DNA from 3 places in the Hahella sp. NBU794 genome. Region 1 is predicted to be linked to each of the others. Evidence: predicted binding sites of a transcription regulator. Region 1 holds the regulator's gene; each other region holds the start of a gene.
The links. Region 1 encodes FNR, which switches genes on or off when oxygen is low (the NO sensors DNR and NnrR bind a similar motif). Its sites were predicted from a motif close to TTGATNTANATCAA; they were not measured.
Positions count from the first base shown of each region.

Region 1 (5,559 bases):
GCAGGCGCGCGCGCAAAATCGCTGACAATGATGGTCAAACGCGCGCAGATGTTTTCTTACCTGGTTGGAGACCCAATATGCCAGTTGGAAAGGTTGTCGAACAAGCGAAACAAAATGGGGGTAATGATAGCTGGGTTTATTTGCTCAACTCCCCCCCTAAAGAGTTCTCCAGTGAGAACTGGAGCGCCTTGGACGAGGGAGCCTATGAGGCGGATTATCGCAACAGCTCTCTGGCTCGATATTATGAAGGCGGGTTCGCACTGAGCGTTCAGGCGCCTTGCTTTAATACACTTGTCAGTGCGGAAAATTACACCCGCAGACTCCCATCCATGAATGCTAATTTGCAGAAGTACATCGACTATGTCGTGAAAGAAGTGAGACTACTCAAGCAAAACCTTCCCGCCGGCAGCCAGGTTAAGTACCTGCATTGGTTCGGCGATCTGGTCCGCCAGCTCACTCCCGCAGCGCAGACTCAGGTGATGTATTATTTGGGCAGGGAGTTCAAACTAAACTTCGACGCCGATGCGCGCCATGTTATCGAGCTGGACGCTCGCCCTGACTCCGAGGAAGCGCTAGCCCTGATTAAAGGGTTGGGCTTTAACATTGTCTGCATCAATGATCCTGGTGAATACGCACAGTCCTTCCCTATTGAGAGTCTTAGGGATTGGCTGCAGACCATTCGGGCATTCGACTTCAAAGCCGTTTATCTGCGCCTGAAAGTGACTCCTGCGACCGTCACCGCACTATCCGAGCACCTTGAGGAAATTCTGACAGAGAGACCGCAAGGCATCCTACTCTCCGGCCATAAAATGGAATTCGCCGGCACAGCAGGCCTGGAAGCGGCGCTAAAAGATTTCAAGCGGCGTATTAAGTCCGCATCGTTTATTCCTATCACGCAGGACTTTTTCGCACTACCTTGGACAGGCTTGATTAGCCAGGGAGTCAGCTGTCTACATGGCGTTGGGTTGGGCGCATTTTCTTACACACCACATTACCAGTTGCGCAACGCCACACAGTTGGACGACTACTACAAAACTCTGGACAACAGCGAGCTTCCAGCAAGAGCAATTCGTTACACTCAAACCCAGTTGTAACAAAAGGTGAAAACTATGTAAAAACAAAGGCGAGCGCAGGTTTTCCCTGTAAATTTCCCATTGTAGGGATTTGCTTTTAAATAGCTATTGGCTATCCTAGAAGCCTCTTTAAGCAGTTTCACTCATCCAGCCACGAGGCAACCGATGGAAAGCAAGCATATAGCAACCTCCTCTCCTTTTAGCTTACACAGAGGCTGCCACGAATGTAATTTGAGCAAGCTTTGCATTCCTATCGCGGTCGGGGCTGAAGATATTGATCGCCTGGAAGAAATCATTCGCCAGGGCAAAATGCTCAATCGCGGCGAATATATCTTTGAGCAACACACCCCATTCCGCTCGTGCTTCGCAGTTCGTAGCGGCGCGATCAAAACATTCACCGTATCAGAGGAAGGCGAGGAACAGGTCACTGGTTTCTATCTGCCTGGCGAGATTATCGGTCTGGACAGCGTTAGCATGGAAAAATACTCCTGCTCCGCCGTCGCCCTTGAACGCACCAGCGTATGCGAAATTCCTCTGGAGAAGTTTGAAGACCTTGCCTCAGACATCCCCAGCCTGCAGCACCACTTTTTCTCATTAATGAGCAAAGAGATTCAGGAGAGCAGGCAGCTCACTATGCTATTAAGCAAAAACTCGGCTGAAGAACGCATTGCCTCGCTTCTATTGTCCCTGTCGACACGCTTTAGCCGTCGTCGCCTATCCGGCACAAACTTCAGACTCCCTATGCCACGCAGCGACATAGGCAACTATTTAGGCTTGGCCGTCGAAACTGTCAGCAGGGTCATTACCCGCTTCCAGAACAATGGCATTATTAAGGTCCAAGGAAGGGAAGTTCAGATATTGCAATTGGACGAACTGCAGAAAATTCTTCGCCACGACACCAAGTGTCTGGAGCATCAGAAGGAATCAGCCCTTAACGCTCGTTAACGGGTCTCTTCCAAGCAGTTTTCAGCCGGTTTTACGCCGCCACGCTGCTGACATTGCTCAATCAACGCCGGCAGATAACGACGCCAGGGAAGCTGCTTGACGCCAAAGGTGTTGCGCAGCTTGATACAACCTAACGCGCCATTCGCCGGAAGCGCCACTCCAGGCAACACATCAGCGCCCTTTTTCTCGATCAGGGCCTGCAACATTTCTTCCTGTCCAAATGCCTGCAGCACAATCGCTTTCAACAGTTCATAGTGGGTGACAGCTTCAGCGCCAGCATAATGGTAAACGCCCCACACCGAGATATTACAACTCAGCTGCTTGATAACAGCGTCTACGACTCTCGCCACATCATCCACCGCGACGGGAGTCAGCTGCATATCGGTGCTGGCGTTTAGGCGCTTCCCTGAAGACAGCGCGGAAAGCATGGTCTGCAGCCAGCCTTGAGCGCCAGCCTCCAGCAACCAGCCCACCCTCAAGATCAGATGCTTGCTATAGTTTTCCTGAAGCCATTGTTCGCTCTGCAGCTTTGTCCGCCCATACACGGAAAGAGGACGTCCTTTGTTGGCGGATATATAAGGGTTCTTTTTGACGCCATCGAAAACAAGATGGCTGGAGAGATGAATAATCGGCGCCTTCCATAAAGCCGCCACCTCCGCTACCGCCTCACAAGCGGAGACATTAACCTGATAGGCCAAATCCGGATGCTGCTCCGCCTTGAACAGGTCAGCCATCTCCGCAGCATGAACCACGAAATCCGCAGACGGCATCGCCCTCATTGCTCGCACGATCGCATCATTGGTCATCAGAAACTGCTCGTAGGGAACGCCCTCCACTGCTATGCCGCTCTGCTGTAAACGCTGAGCTATAGCCTTACCTAATGGCGAATCAATTCCCGTCACACAAACAATCACTCATGCACCCCTTAAAATGTGTCTCGTAGCCTTTAGCGCCCCCAGAATGCGGGCCGTCTGAAGATATTATGTTAACAATATTGGCTGCTTGATGGGATTTTCGCAAACCCGATACCCCGGACTCTATCCCCATCATCCAGCTTAACGCTGCGCTTTAACCCCCTTCCGAGCGATTAAGGTATACCCTGGGGACACGCGAGGTCATGCCCGTAAATAAAGTATAGGAGATTGTTGACGCATATCCTGCAACCTCATCAGCGGAAACAGCTCCGCCCCACAGCTCCACCTCCGACCCAATACGCGCTTCTGGAATGTGAGAGATATCCACCGTCAGCATATCCATGGACACCCGCCCGATAATCTTTGTCCGCTTACCGCACACGGCGACAGGCGCACCATTTTGCATTTGTCTTGGATATCCGTCGCCATACCCTACCGCAACCACTCCCATTCTTGTTGGGCCGCTCGCAGTCCAAGCGGCGCCATAGCCAATAGAGTCTCCTGCTTGCAGCTCCCGAGTAGCAATCAAGCGCGACTCAAAGGTCATTACCGGCTTCAAGCCAAAATCCGCCCCGGTCTTATCCGCCATGGGGGAGGCGCCGTACATCGCAATGCCCGGACGCACCCAATCCAAGTGAGTTTCCGGATACTGCAACAAAGCGGCAGAATTAGCCGATGAGTAACTCCAGCCACCCGATCCCGCCGCCTGCATACCAGCTTGAAACGCCCGCCACTGCTCCTGTTGCAGCAAACTATCCAGTTCATCGGCGCATGCGAAGTGAGTCATCAGCCCAATAACAGAAAGCCCAGGAAACTGGCCCAGCATCTCAGCGACGCCAGCCAGTTTATTTAACGGCAAACCCAACCGGTTCATACCTGTATTCAACTTGATCCAGGTTTGCATCCGGGCGGAACCAGGACCTGTTTTACGCAAAGGAGCCACTTCGGACAGCATGTCCAATTGCTCCATATCATGCACAACCCACTCTATATCGCGCCAACGGGTAGAGTCAGCCAGCTCCTCTGAGCTATAAAATCCTTCCAGCACTAATAGCGGCGTCGTAATACCCGCTTCACGCAAACTCACCGCCTCATCGTAACAGGCCACCGCCAGCTTGGGAGCCTCCGCTTTCAGGGCGCGTGCGATTTCCACTGCGCCATGGCCGTATGCATCAGCTTTAATTACCGCCGCACAACGGGCGTTTTTAGCAATGGAATTCAGCAAACGAATATTGTGACGCAAGGCGTCCAGATCAATAAGAGCGCGGGATGGACGCATTACTCGTAGTCTCCCCCGCCATAATCGTGAGCCAAATCTTCAAACCTTGTGAATTTACCCATGAACGCCAAGCGCACCGTTCCGATAGGGCCGTTACGCTGCTTACCGATAATAATTTCCGCAATACCTTTGTCCGGGCTGTCTTCGTGATAGACCTCATCCCGGTAGATGAACATGATCAAGTCAGCGTCCTGCTCAATCGCTCCAGATTCCCGCAAGTCAGAGTTAACTGGCCGCTTATTGGGGCGCTGCTCCAAACTACGGTTAAGCTGGGACAAGGCGACCACAGGACAGTTCAGCTCCTTCGCCAATGCTTTCAAGCCTCGCGAAATTTCTGAAATTTCGGCCGTACGCCCTTCGGTCATTCCCGGCACCCTCATCAACTGAAGGTAATCCACCATGATCAAGCCAATTTCACCATTATGATCCCGCGCCACCCTTCTCGCCCTGGAGCGCATTTCCGTCGGACTTAACGCCGCGGTATCGTCGATGTATAACGGCTTGTCTTTCAACATGTTAACGGCTGATGTAAGACGCGGCCAGTCGTCCTCATCCAGCTTTCCACTTCTTACTTTGGTCTGATCAATTCGCCCCAGAGATGACAGCATACGCATAACGATAGAGTCGGAAGGCATCTCCATACTGAATACCAGGACAGGCTTACCCCCCAGTATCAGCGCGTTCTCAACCAGGTTCATCGCAAATGTGGTCTTACCCATGGAAGGACGGCCGGCAACGATAATCAGGTCTGAAGACTGCATCCCCGAGGTGCGATCATCCAAGTCACGAAATCCAGTTGTAACACCTGTAATGGCCCCGTCTGAGTGGAACAACTCATCAATTTTCTTAAGGGTCTTAGTCAGAATCGGATTAACCGATTCAGGCCCGCCCTGATTGGGCCGGGATTCCGCTATCTGGAAAACTCGCCGCTCTGCGTCATCCAACACCTCTGTACTGGTGCGCCCTTCCGTCTGGTAGGCCTCATCGGCGATTTCATTAGCGACTGTAATCAACTGACGCAATACGGAACGTTCGCGAATGATTTCCGCATAGGCGCGAATATTGGCGGCGCTGGGAGTGTTTTTAGCCAGCTCACTCAGATAGGCCAACCCACCCGCAGAGTTCAACTCGTTGCGATTATCCAGCTCTTCCGAGACAGTGATGGCGTCCAGTGGACTGCCGAGATTCGCCAATCGGGAAATTGAACCAAATATCAGACGGTGATCCAGACGATAAAAGTCTTTTGCTGTAATGATGTCGGAAATCTTGTCCCAGCTGGCGTTATCCAGCATCAGACCGCCCAGAACAGACTGCTCCGCCTCAATCGAATGGGGCGGAGCCTTTACCA
Region 1 covers NZ_CP192738.1:5,156,006-5,161,564, forward strand. The annotation lists gene ACQYWX_RS22515 (hypothetical protein) at 78-1,094, shown strand; gene fnr (fumarate/nitrate reduction transcriptional regulator Fnr) at 1,239-2,018, shown strand; gene ACQYWX_RS22525 (sugar nucleotide-binding protein) at 2,015-2,932, opposite strand; gene alr (alanine racemase) at 3,087-4,211, opposite strand; gene dnaB (replicative DNA helicase) at 4,211-5,559, opposite strand, start outside.

Region 2 (5,559 bases), 3.2 Mb from region 1:
GGACAGGGCGTTCAGGTTATAACCGCCTTCCAGAATAGAAACGATGCGCCCACTGCTGTAAACCCGCGCCACGTCCATCAATAAACGGGTGATCCAGCGGTAGTCCCTTTCTTCCAGCTCCAGGTGCGCCAGGGGATCATGTTTATGGGCGTCGAAGCCCGCTGAGATAAGTATCAGTTGCGGACGGTGATCCTGCAGGCGGGCGAGCCAGTCTCTTTCAACGCTACGCCGGAATTGCAGACCGCGGGTGTGGGCGTCCAGCGGCGTATTGATGATGTTGGGGCGATCCACCGCATGGTGACTGAACGGATACAGCGGATACTCAAAGCTGGAGCAGAAAAGGACCCGCGGATCATCCTGAAAGATGTCCACCGTGCCGTTGCCCTGATGCACGTCGAAGTCCACGATGGCGATACGCTCCAGACCATGAAAATCCATGGCGTGGCGGGCGGCGATGGCGATATTGTTGAAGAAGCAGAAGCCCATGGATTTGCTGCGTTCCGCATGATGGCCAGGGGGACGCACGGCGCAAAAGGCGGTGTTCGCCTGGCCGCTGAGCACCATATCCGCCGCCTCTACCGCAGAGCCCGCCGCCAGATAGGCGGCGCGCATGCTGTGACGCATCAATGCCGTATCTGGATCGACCATGATGCGGCCTTTGTCCGGATTCAGATTTTCCAGTTGTTCAACGTAGCGGGAGGGATGCACCCGAATGATTTTGTCGCGGTCGGTTTCCTGCGGCTCGACCAGATCCACTTCCTGCAGTATGCCGGCGTGCTCAAGCCGGTCCATAATCGCCTGTAATCGCATGGGGCTTTCGGGATGCCCCTCGCCCATGTCGTGCAATGTACAGTCTTTATGATAGAAAAGGGCGGTTTTCATCTTTGTTTTCCTTTTAGAGGCTTTTAGTCTACTGCAAAGCGATAACGGCTTGAAACCGGAGATGGGGCGAATGTTATAGTCCGCGCCCGCGATTGAGGTGGGCGTATCGAATTACGCCAAGTCAGTCAAAGCGGGGGATCTTGATATCTGTCAAAGTGGCCGGTATTGGTCTATGTATCTTAGATATCGGCGGTGTTTCCGCAGTCGCCGGGTCCGGAGCCTGTCAACGCAAATGGAGAAAACAGATTGGGAACCCGACATTTAGAAGCGTTGTTCAACCCTAAGTCCATCGCGGTGATTGGCGCCTCCGAACGCTCCAATAATCTGGGCGGCATGGTGTTGCGTAATCTGATGTCCACGGACTATTCAGGCCGTCTGGTGGTGGTGAATGACAAGGGCTATCACGACGTGCATGGCGTCCCCTGCGTGAAACGGCCCCAGCAAATGCCGTTTCGGCCGGACTTGGCCATTATCTGTACGCCGCCGGAGAGCGTGCCGCGCATTGTTCGGGTGCTGGGAAACGTCAAAGTTAAAACCGCGATGATCCTGACCGGCGGCTTGTCGCGCACCCACAGCCGCAGTGGTCGGCCGCTGATGTATTCCGTTCAGGAAATTGCGTCTGAGTACGGCATTCGTATCCTGGGGCCGGAAACTATCGGTATGTTGTCCCCGGCCAGCAATCTGAACGCGACTTATATGCATATGGGCGTGTTGCCGGGCAAGATCGCTTACATTGGCCAGTCCGGCTCTCTCGCCAGTGCTGTAATTGACTGGGCGTTCACCCGGGGAATCGGCTTTTCGCACCTAACTACCCTGGGAGACGGCATTGACGTCGGGCTGGACGATCTGATCGATTACCTGGCCCAGGATCGCAGCACCAAAGCCATTTTGCTGCACATGGAGAACATTCATTCGCCCCGGCGTTTTATTTCCGCCGTGCGGGCGGTGTCGCGGGGGAAGCTGGTGATCGCAGTGAAAAGCGGACGCACTCCGGCATCGCAATGGCGTCCCGCGGAACTGCCCCTGGGGGTCGTGGACGGCGACAAGATTTTCGATGCGGTATTCCGGCGCGCCGGGGTGTTGCGGGTTAACGGCGCCGATGAGATGTTCGATGCGCTGGAGACGTTAACCCGGATGAAACCGGTGCGCGGCGAGCCTTTGCACATTATCAGCAATGGTCTGGGTCCAGGGGTGCTGGCGGTGGATCGGTTGGCGTCTCTAAATGGCGAGCTGGGTTCGCTGTCGCCGGAAACGGTGAGTGAACTGGGTAAGCATCTGCCGCCTTATTGGACGCGTCGTAACCCTATTGATCTCAACTATGACGCCAACCCGGAGCTGTATCGCCGCACCCTGGAGATACTCGGACGCGATCCGCACGTGTCCAATGTGCTGGTGCTGTACGCACCGTCTCTGACCGAAGACAGCCTGCAGGTGGCGGATGCGGTGATAGAAGCGGGTAAGCGCTCTCATCTGAATATTTTCACTTGCTGGCTGGGCCACAGCACGGTGTATGACGCCAGGGAAGCGTTTTTCCACAGTGGCGTACCTACGTTCTCCACGCCGGATAAGGCGGTGAAAGCCTTCATGCATATGGTCAATCACCAGCGCAGCCAGCGGGTGTTGCGGGAAACGCCGGAGTCCTACACCGACCCGGTGGTGGATCGCTCCCGCGCGCGCAAGACCATACAGAAGATATACGCATCAGGACGGCGGGTGTTGACCAATGCGGAGTCGCGGCAGATTCTCACTGACTACGGCATCAACATGCAGGATACCCGCTACTGCGAAACCGAAGAGCAGGTAGTGGAAGTGGCGCGGGAGTTTGGCTTGCCAGTGGACATCCGCATTTTGCACGAGCACAGCTGCATCCCTTTTAAAGACGAGAAGACCGGCCGCGGCCGCTACAAGGGCAGGGTGAAGGGGCTGGTGGAGGACGCGTCCATTCGCGATTCCTGTCGCTACCTGTTGACGCATTACAGGGAACATTTCCCGGACAGCGGCTTTTTAGGTTTCGCCGTGCAGCCCAGTTTTCAGACGGTTGGCGGAGTAGGGTTCAGTTTGGGGGTCACCCGCGATCCGGTGTTTGGGCCTTTAATGGTGTGCGGCGCCAGCGGCGCGGCGGTGAATGTGTCGGCGGATCGCAAGCTCGCTCTGCCGCCGTTGAACATGGTGCTGGCTCGGGATCTTTTGCTGCAGACGCATATGTTTCGCCTGTTGAAAGACTATAGCTATAACCCGGAGCAGGACATCGCCAAAATCTGCGAAACCCTGGTGATTCTGTCGCAGATCATTATCGATATCCCTGAAATCAAAGGGCTTGAGGTCATGCCGCTGTATTTCGATAAGCACGGCGCGGTGGCGGTCAACGCCATGATTGATCTCGACAAACCGGCGAAGCTGGCGATCCAGCCTTATCCACAAGAGCTGCGGGAATGGATCATGCTGCCCAAGTCGAAGCGCAAGGCGGAAATTCGCCCAGTGCGTGGAGAGGATGAGCCGAGTCACATCGAGTTCTATTCCGGCCTGTCGCCGGAATCGATACGTTATCGCTTCTTCCATTATCGGAAGTCCTTTACTCACGATGAAATGGTGCAGATGCTGCAGATCGACTACGACCGGGAAATGGCCTTTATCGCCATGTCTCCGAAGGAGAGCGGTTACGGTGAGGATACTCTTGGCACCGTGCGCGCGTGGACTGATGCGGACAATCTGCAGTGTGAGTTCGCCATCATCGTGCGTGATGACCTGCGTGGGGAAAACCTGGGGTGGGTGCTGATGCGCAAGATCATTGAGTACTGCCGGGAAAAAGGCACGGTGGAAATGGTGGGTTCGGTGTTGCCGGACAATAAACCGATGCTGCGTCTGGCGGAAAAGCTGGGATTCAGTGTTCGTTACGATGATGAGGAAGGGGTTATGGCTCTGCGCTTGCCGTTAAACGCGCCGGATGAGTGGCAGGCGGAGCGCTTGAAGTACAAATAAGTTGAACTGTGAAACTGCGCGAGCCGGTCCATCAGGTTTGGATTCGGCCCGCGCGGCGAGTGTGATTTACTCTTGAATCACCGCAGACATGTCTTCCCCGCCCAGAACCTTGATCAGGTCTTCCGTCATGCGGGAGAACTCAAGGGTCATCAGGCTGAAGTCGGCGGCGAAACGCTCGGCGGCTTCGCCAGTATCGCCGTCCTTCAACTGCTCCTGCAGGGTGTCCATAAACTTGATGCGTTTGATCTTCAGGTCGTCGCTTACAGCGAAGCTCAGCTTCTCGTCCCATTCCAGAGACAGTTGCGTTACCTGCATGCCGTTTTCAATATGCGTGGAGATAGCGTCCGTCAAAGACTCGGTGCCTTTGCAGCGAATGACGGTGTCGGAGCCGTCGCCGGAGCGCAGCTCACAGTTATCGCCGGAAACGAAAGGCGTCGGGGTGTTGTCTTTCTGCACCCAGTCGGAGAAATGCACCGCAGGAGCCTCATTCAGGGCGACGAAACGAATCGGCAGCGTGCCCATGGACTGACGCAGGAAGGAGGTGAACTCGTCCGCACGAGTCCCAGAGGACGTATCCACTACCAGCAGACCTTTATCCAGATCAATGTAGGCGGACATCAGACGCGAACGCTTAAACGCCTGGGGCAGTAGAACCGTGATGACCTGTTCCTTTAATTCGTTCTTTTCCTTCTTGCGCAATTTGCGCTGCTCGCGCTCTTCGATTTCCTGAGCGCGTTCTTCCACTTCTTCCTTAATGACGCTGGCGGGCAGAATTTTCTCTTCCCGTTTCAGAGTCAGCAACAGATAGCGGCCTTGTTGATAGACCAACGCGTCGCTGACCAAAGGCGCAGCGGGAACCCAGCCCAGACGATAAGTGTCGTTGGCCTGGCAGGGAGTGAAAGCATGTTCGCTCAAACCGGTTTCCAGGTCTTCCAAAGGCCAGGGCACGGGTTTGGTGAAACGATAAATCAGTGCGTTTTTGAAAAGCATAGGTCTCTATTTTCTTAGTGAAGAAGGAAATCGGGCCGGGAATTATGGTGGACCAGGAGGAATTTGGCTAGTTGAGGTTTCGTAATTCCCGTCCCGCGCGGACGACGGCAGGGCGAAGGCGCGCATTGTCGCCGGCCCTGATCGCGTATCAATATTTTTTATTGCTGTTACGGTAAAGCGTCGTGAAAAACTCAATCCGCTGGCGAAACAATCCCGCCATGGGTTCGGCGGCGTCGCCCAATACCATCATAATCTGATTCTGGGCGTTGTAAGCTGGCCAGTTCGGCAGCGTGGGATCGCTGGGCGAAGCGCTGCGCATGAAGTTAACCAGGTAGCGTTGAAAGCGCTGCGCCATGGTGACGTCCTGAGGCCGGAAATTGGCGTACATCTCTGGAATCAGGCTGTAAGTGCCGAATGTGAAAGGCAGGTGCCAGCCGTGAGGCGTTCCGGAGAACTGCTCGCGCAGATATTGCGGCGCGTAGTTGAAGTAGTAGAACCAGGCGCTGGAGCGGTTGGATTGCTCCAACGCCAGCCAGCGATTGGGGGCGTTGTAGCGCATATCGGAAAATACTTTTTCCGCAAACTGGGTGTCGCTCCAGTCTTCCGGATACAGGGCGCGGGCGGCGTCCTTCTGATCGCCCAGCGGCGCCAGAATGGTTTCCTGGGTCAGGTTCAGCTGCGGCGCGATACTGACTTCATAGCTGTTGA
Region 2 covers NZ_CP192738.1:1,920,350-1,925,908, forward strand. The annotation lists gene ACQYWX_RS08690 (histone deacetylase family protein) at 1-882, opposite strand, end outside; gene ACQYWX_RS08695 (GNAT family N-acetyltransferase) at 1,129-3,861, shown strand; gene ACQYWX_RS08700 (recombination-associated protein RdgC) at 3,928-4,851, opposite strand; gene ACQYWX_RS08705 (carboxylesterase/lipase family protein) at 5,000-5,559, opposite strand, start outside.
Region 2: ACQYWX_RS08690 (histone deacetylase family protein) is a predicted target of FNR. The motif match lies at 1,023-1,036, and genes of this name have one in related genera.

Region 3 (5,559 bases), 2.1 Mb from region 1:
TGCTGATGCGGGCAACGAGAGATCCGGCGCTATCCAGGCGGAGGAATGCATTAGTAATTGTTGGGATATTTATGTTTGTGGGGAGATTCAGAACTGGGTTGACGAGGCCATGGAAGTCCGGGAAGGGGATGAGGAAAGTGAGTACCTGGATTCCTTGCATGAAGAGGTTCAAGAGCACTTCACCAAATCCTGTTATGAAGCGCTCGGCATGATGCATTTATATTACTGATACCTACTGAACGCGCGGCGTTTCCTTCCACACGTAAATTTCTATGTCTCCAGGGTCGCATTGGGTGCAGCCGCTACAGGGCGTGCCCTGGGGCAGCTTTTCCACCCGGCCTTTGGCGATCCATTTATCTAGCATCCCCCGCAATGCGTCTGGCTCCGTGTTGAAACGGTGGGCCATATCTTTAAGCGCGGCCCGTTTGTGGGTTTGCAGGTAGTCGCGTATTTCTGACAGGATCATTGGGACACCGCCGGCGTCGGACTTTGCCTGTCGCCGACGCACCGTAGCGCCGCCAGGGCGGCAATCAGGCTCGCCAGCATGACGCCGATAACGGTCAGGGCATGCGCAGGTTGACGGCTGAGTGTGGCGGCTTGATAGAACACTGTAGCGACAACGTAGGCGACGCCCGTCGTCCAGCCAGCGATAAACAGCGTCCAGTTCAGGTTGGTTTCACGATAGACGGCGGCCAGTGTGGCGGCGCAGGGCATGTACAGCAGAATGAATAGCAGGTAAGCGAAAGCCCCTGCCGCGCCGTCGAATTTCGCCGCCATGGCGCCGAACGTGCCCGTGTCCACGGCTTGCTCCTGGGCGGCGTTTTCCACATCCAGACCCAATGGATCGCTCCAGGAACCCAGCGCGTCAGCGAGGTTGGCGGGAATGGTGGCGAAGGACGCCATCACGCTTTCCAGTAAGTTGAATTCGGGAGCTGGCGCCAGTTCTTCGCCAGCGGCTTGCGCTTCTATTCTCGCCAGGTCGCTGTACAGAGAGTCCAATGTGCCGACGACGGCTTCTTTCGCCAGTACGCCGGTAAAGATGCCCACCGCGGCGGGCCAGTTATCTTCGCGCAGTCCCATAGGCGCGAATGCGGGAGCGATGACGCCGCCGATTTCGCTCAGCAGGGACTTATTACTGTTTTCATTGCCGTAGGAGCCGTCTGTGCCCACGGAGTTCAGCACGTTGAGGGCCAGCACCATTGGTACGATTACTTTGCCGGCGCGGAACATGAAGCCCCGGGTGCGCTCCCAGGTGCGAATGCCAACGCCTTTCAACGTGGGAATATGGTAAGGCGGCAGCTCCATAATGAAGGGCGTGGCCTGCCCCTGCAGCAGGGTGGTTTTCATTACCAGACCGGTGAGCACCGCGATGGCGACGCCAATAATGTAGAGCCCGAAAACCACGTTTTGTCCGCCGATGGGAAAAAACGCGGCGGCGAACAGAGCGTACACGGACAAACGTGCGCCGCAGGACATAAAGGGCGCCATGATGATGGTCATGATGCGGTCGCGCTGTTTCTCCATAGTGCGGGTGGCCATGACCGCCGGCACGTTGCAGCCGAAACCGACAATCAGTGGTACGAAAGCCTTGCCGGGAAGGCCGATGGCGCGCATGGCGCGATCCATGACGAAGGCGGCGCGGGCCATGTAGCCGGAATCCTCCAGCGCCGACAAAAACAGATACAGAAAGCCGATGATCGGGATAAAGGTGGCCACCACCTGCACGCCGCCGCCCATGCCGTCCGCCAGCAGCAGACGCAACCACTGCGGCGCTCCCAGTGAGGTCAGCAGCGCGCCGAACCCATCTACGAATAATGCGCCAGTGAATTGATCAAAGAAATCGATGAACGCGCCGCCGATATTGATGGTGAACATGAACATCAAATACATGGCGAACAGAAATATGGGAATGCCCAGCATCCGGTTCAGGACCACGCGGTCGATTTTGTCGGATATGCTGCGCTGCACTTCATGGTTACGTTTGACGCTGGCGCTGGCTACCTGATTGACGAAGCCATAGCGGGCGTCCGCCAGACAGATATCGATGTCGTCCTCCAGCTGTCGCACCACGTCCTCTTGCAGTTCCTCTACGCTGGCGCGGAGTGTCGAGTCCGCCAGTTTCAGGGCGGAGGCGTCTCCTTCCAGCATTCGCGTCGCCAGCCAGCGCGGATCGCATTTGCCCTCGGCGTGCGCGGCCAGCATGGGAGTCAGGCTGTCCAGCGCTTTGGCGACAGGGGAGGGATAGGTGATGACGGCATTGGAAATATGCTTGCGACGCGCGGCGTCCAGAATCGCCGCCTTCAGTTGCGGCAGCCCGGCGCCGGAAGCAGCCACAATAGGGACGACAGGGCAGTCCAACAGCTTGGCGAGCTTGTCGTGAGCCACCGCATGGCCGCGCTCTTCCGCCACATCCATCATGTTCAACGCCGTCAGCAAGGGCGTCTTCATTTCCAGCAGTTGGCAGGTGAGGTAGAGATTGCGCTCCAGGTTGGAGGCGTCGACGATATTGATGATGAGGTCCGCTTCACGCTCGGCGACGAAATCTCTGGCGATTTGCTCATCCAGGGAAACATCGTCTTCGCAGACATCGAGGGAATAGGTGCCAGGCAGGTCGATCAGTTCAAAGTCCACGCCCTGAAATGAAAAGCGTCCGCTTTTGCGCTCCACAGTGACGCCAGGCCAGTTGCCCACCCTTTGCTTGGAGCCGGTCAGCGCGTTGAATAAGGTGGTTTTGCCGCAGTTGGGGTTGCCTACCACTGCGATGACGTATTTTTCCGTGTTGCGCTCCGGACTGGCCATGATCGACTTACTCTCTCCAATAAAACTGCTTGGGATCGGGCTGATTGCGTGTATTTCAGAGGACGCTAGATCTTCTCAATAAGAAGGCTGCCTGCTTCGTCTTTACGCAGGCTGAGGCGAAATCCGCGCACCAGAATTTCCACTGGATCGCCCATTGGGGCGTAGCGGGTGACGCTGAATTCGACGCCGGGGGTCAACCCCATGGACAACAGTTTGCGGCGATAACTTTTGCCGCCTTCGCCGAAGCCCATGACGCGGCCTTGTTCGCCGACTTTAAGATCTTTCAGACTGACGCTGCTCATTCTTGGGAAGGCTCCTCAATGACCGCTGGTTGTGGCGCACGCGCGCACCACCATGATTTTCTGCGCCATGCCGGCGCCCAGCGCCAGACGCGTATCGGCGCGCACGACCACCAGGTCAGCGCCCTTGCGGTGCAGCACGGTTAACTCGCAGCCCACATTGAGCCCCAGGGAAGTTAAACGCATTTCCAGGTTTTTGCCCCCGCGTAACAGGTGAACTTTCACTCTTTCGCTCTCTTGCGCCAACGCCAGAGGGAAAGGCTTCTTTTCGAACGTGCTCATACGACCGCCTTTAAATGAAAGTGAGATTGAGAAACCTTCTTATTATTAACGCTATTACTGAGTGAATCCAGTAGACCTTGGGGGGAATCTGACCCAGATCAAAGGCATGTGGGACCAGAAACCCGGGATGGATTTAAATGGAGGTGAAGCGGTCGGCCAGATAATCGATAAAGGCTTTGGCGCAGGCGGTTTGCAGGCGGGATGACGTGACCGCCTGTACCGGCAGACGGGGGACAGTCCAGTCCGTCAGTATGGGGATTAAGCGTCCTTCGGCCAGCGCGTCGCGAGCCAGGACTGTGGCGAGGCTGGCGACGCCGAACCCGCATTCCGCCAGCACGCGCATCAGGCTGACATTGTTGACGGCGAACCGACCTTTAACTGTAACTTCTACTGTTTCGTCGGCGCGCTGCAGACGCCAGGCCGCCTGAGCCTGCGCGCCAATGATGATGCAATCGCGCTCGCTGAGCTGATCGGGATGGGAAGGCGCGGATTGACGTTGCAGGTAAGTCGGGGAGGCGAACAGGCCTTGCTCAATCCAGCCAATTCGTCGGCTGACCAGGTTCTGATCCTTCACCACGCCGAGCCGAATCGCTACATCGATCTGCTCGCTGGCCAGATCGCGATGCTGCGGCGACAGGTCGATTTCGAAGGCGATACCCGGATAGCGGCGAGCGAATTCCGGCAGCAACGGCGCGATATAGTGGACGCCCAGGTCTACCGGCATGGACAGTCGCAGCGTACCTTGCGGACGTTTGGCTTCCTCAAATAAGGCTTCCTGCGCGTTGAAAGCTTCGTCCACCAGACGTTCGCAGCGTTCAAAGTAACGGCGCGCCGCCTCCGTCAGCTCCACCCGGCGAGTGGTGCGGGTGAACAGGCTGATGCCTGAGTCACGCTCCAGCGCGCGGATACGTCGGGACAGGGTGGCTGTCGACAGACCCAGATTCTCCGCGGCGCGGCTGAAGCTGCGGGTGCGCGCCACCTCCACAAACAGGGCGACATTTTGCAAGGCGGACAAGTCTTTCATAGTGGTTGGTTATTGTTGCAAAGATGAAAAAGAGAATAGCAATCGCGGCCATTATCTTTCAAATGGATCAATGTAGTATCTCACTGACTCCACTAACGAGGTAACTGAGATGCAGCGCTTTAACATTGACGACACCGCTATGATTTTGATCGATCACCAGACCGGTACTAACACCTGGGCGTCTACGACTCCTCTGGAGCTGCTGCGACGTAATGTGATCATTCTGGCGTCATTCGCCAAGGGCGTGGGCATGCCTTTGGTGCTCACTTCCAGTCAGGAAACCAATGTCGACGTGCAGGGACCTCTAATGCCTGAACTGGAAGCCATCGCCCCGGACGCGTTCGCCGCCCGCATCAAACGCATTGGCGTAGTGAACGCCTGGGATGATCCTGCATTCGCTGAGGCCTGTCGCCGCACAGGCAAGCGCAATTTCGTGATGGCCGGGGTGACCACGGACGTGTGCATGGTGTCTCCCGCCATCAGCGCGGTGGAGGAAGGCTTTAACGTGCAGGTCGTATGTGACGCATGCGGCTCCACCAACCAGATTGCCGAAGAGATGTCCTGGCGTCGCATGGAGCGCGCGGGCGTGCGCCTGACCAGCACCAACGCCATGGTGGCGGAGCTGGTGCGCAACTGGGCGTCGGCGGCGGGCGAAGTGGCGTTTCCGTTGCTGCTCGGCTAATTCGCCGAGTCGGCGAGTGCCTAAGGAACCTCTGAATAACCCATAGTTATCCCAATATCCCTCTCCATTGTGCATTTGGCCCAACCATATACTGCTTTTTCCAACAACTTTCGCCCCTTTCAGGACGGAAGTGGGCCTATCGCCCTATATCCGCAGCTCTTTCCACACCGTAAGAAGATTGCTGAAGGCCGCCAGTAGATATAATCGATTCCTGTTCTTCGCCAGGCCTCGATAGCGGACTTTGCCATAACCAAACACCTGCTTAATGTAGCGGAATGGATGCTCCACTTTGGCTCGGATGCTCGCTTTCAGCATCTCCATTCTCTGATGCTCTTTGCTCAGTGTGCGGCGCACGCCTGGACGTCTCGCGATAAACCAGGCGACACCCGCCCGCTTCTGGTGTTCCTCCCGCTTATGAATGCCTTGGTAACCGGCATCGCCGAACACGACGCTTTCTTCTCCATGCAGCAATT
Region 3 covers NZ_CP192738.1:3,041,656-3,047,214, forward strand. The annotation lists gene ACQYWX_RS13575 (hypothetical protein) at 1-229, shown strand, start outside; gene ACQYWX_RS13580 (FeoC-like transcriptional regulator) at 233-466, opposite strand; gene feoB (Fe(2+) transporter permease subunit FeoB) at 463-2,799, opposite strand; gene ACQYWX_RS13590 (FeoA family protein) at 2,865-3,101, opposite strand; gene ACQYWX_RS13595 (FeoA family protein) at 3,117-3,380, opposite strand; gene ACQYWX_RS13600 (LysR family transcriptional regulator) at 3,514-4,404, opposite strand; gene ACQYWX_RS13605 (isochorismatase family protein) at 4,514-5,086, shown strand; gene ACQYWX_RS13610 (IS5 family transposase) at 5,231-5,559, opposite strand, start outside.
Region 3: ACQYWX_RS13595 (FeoA family protein) is a predicted target of FNR. The motif match lies at 3,469-3,482, and genes of this name have one in related genera.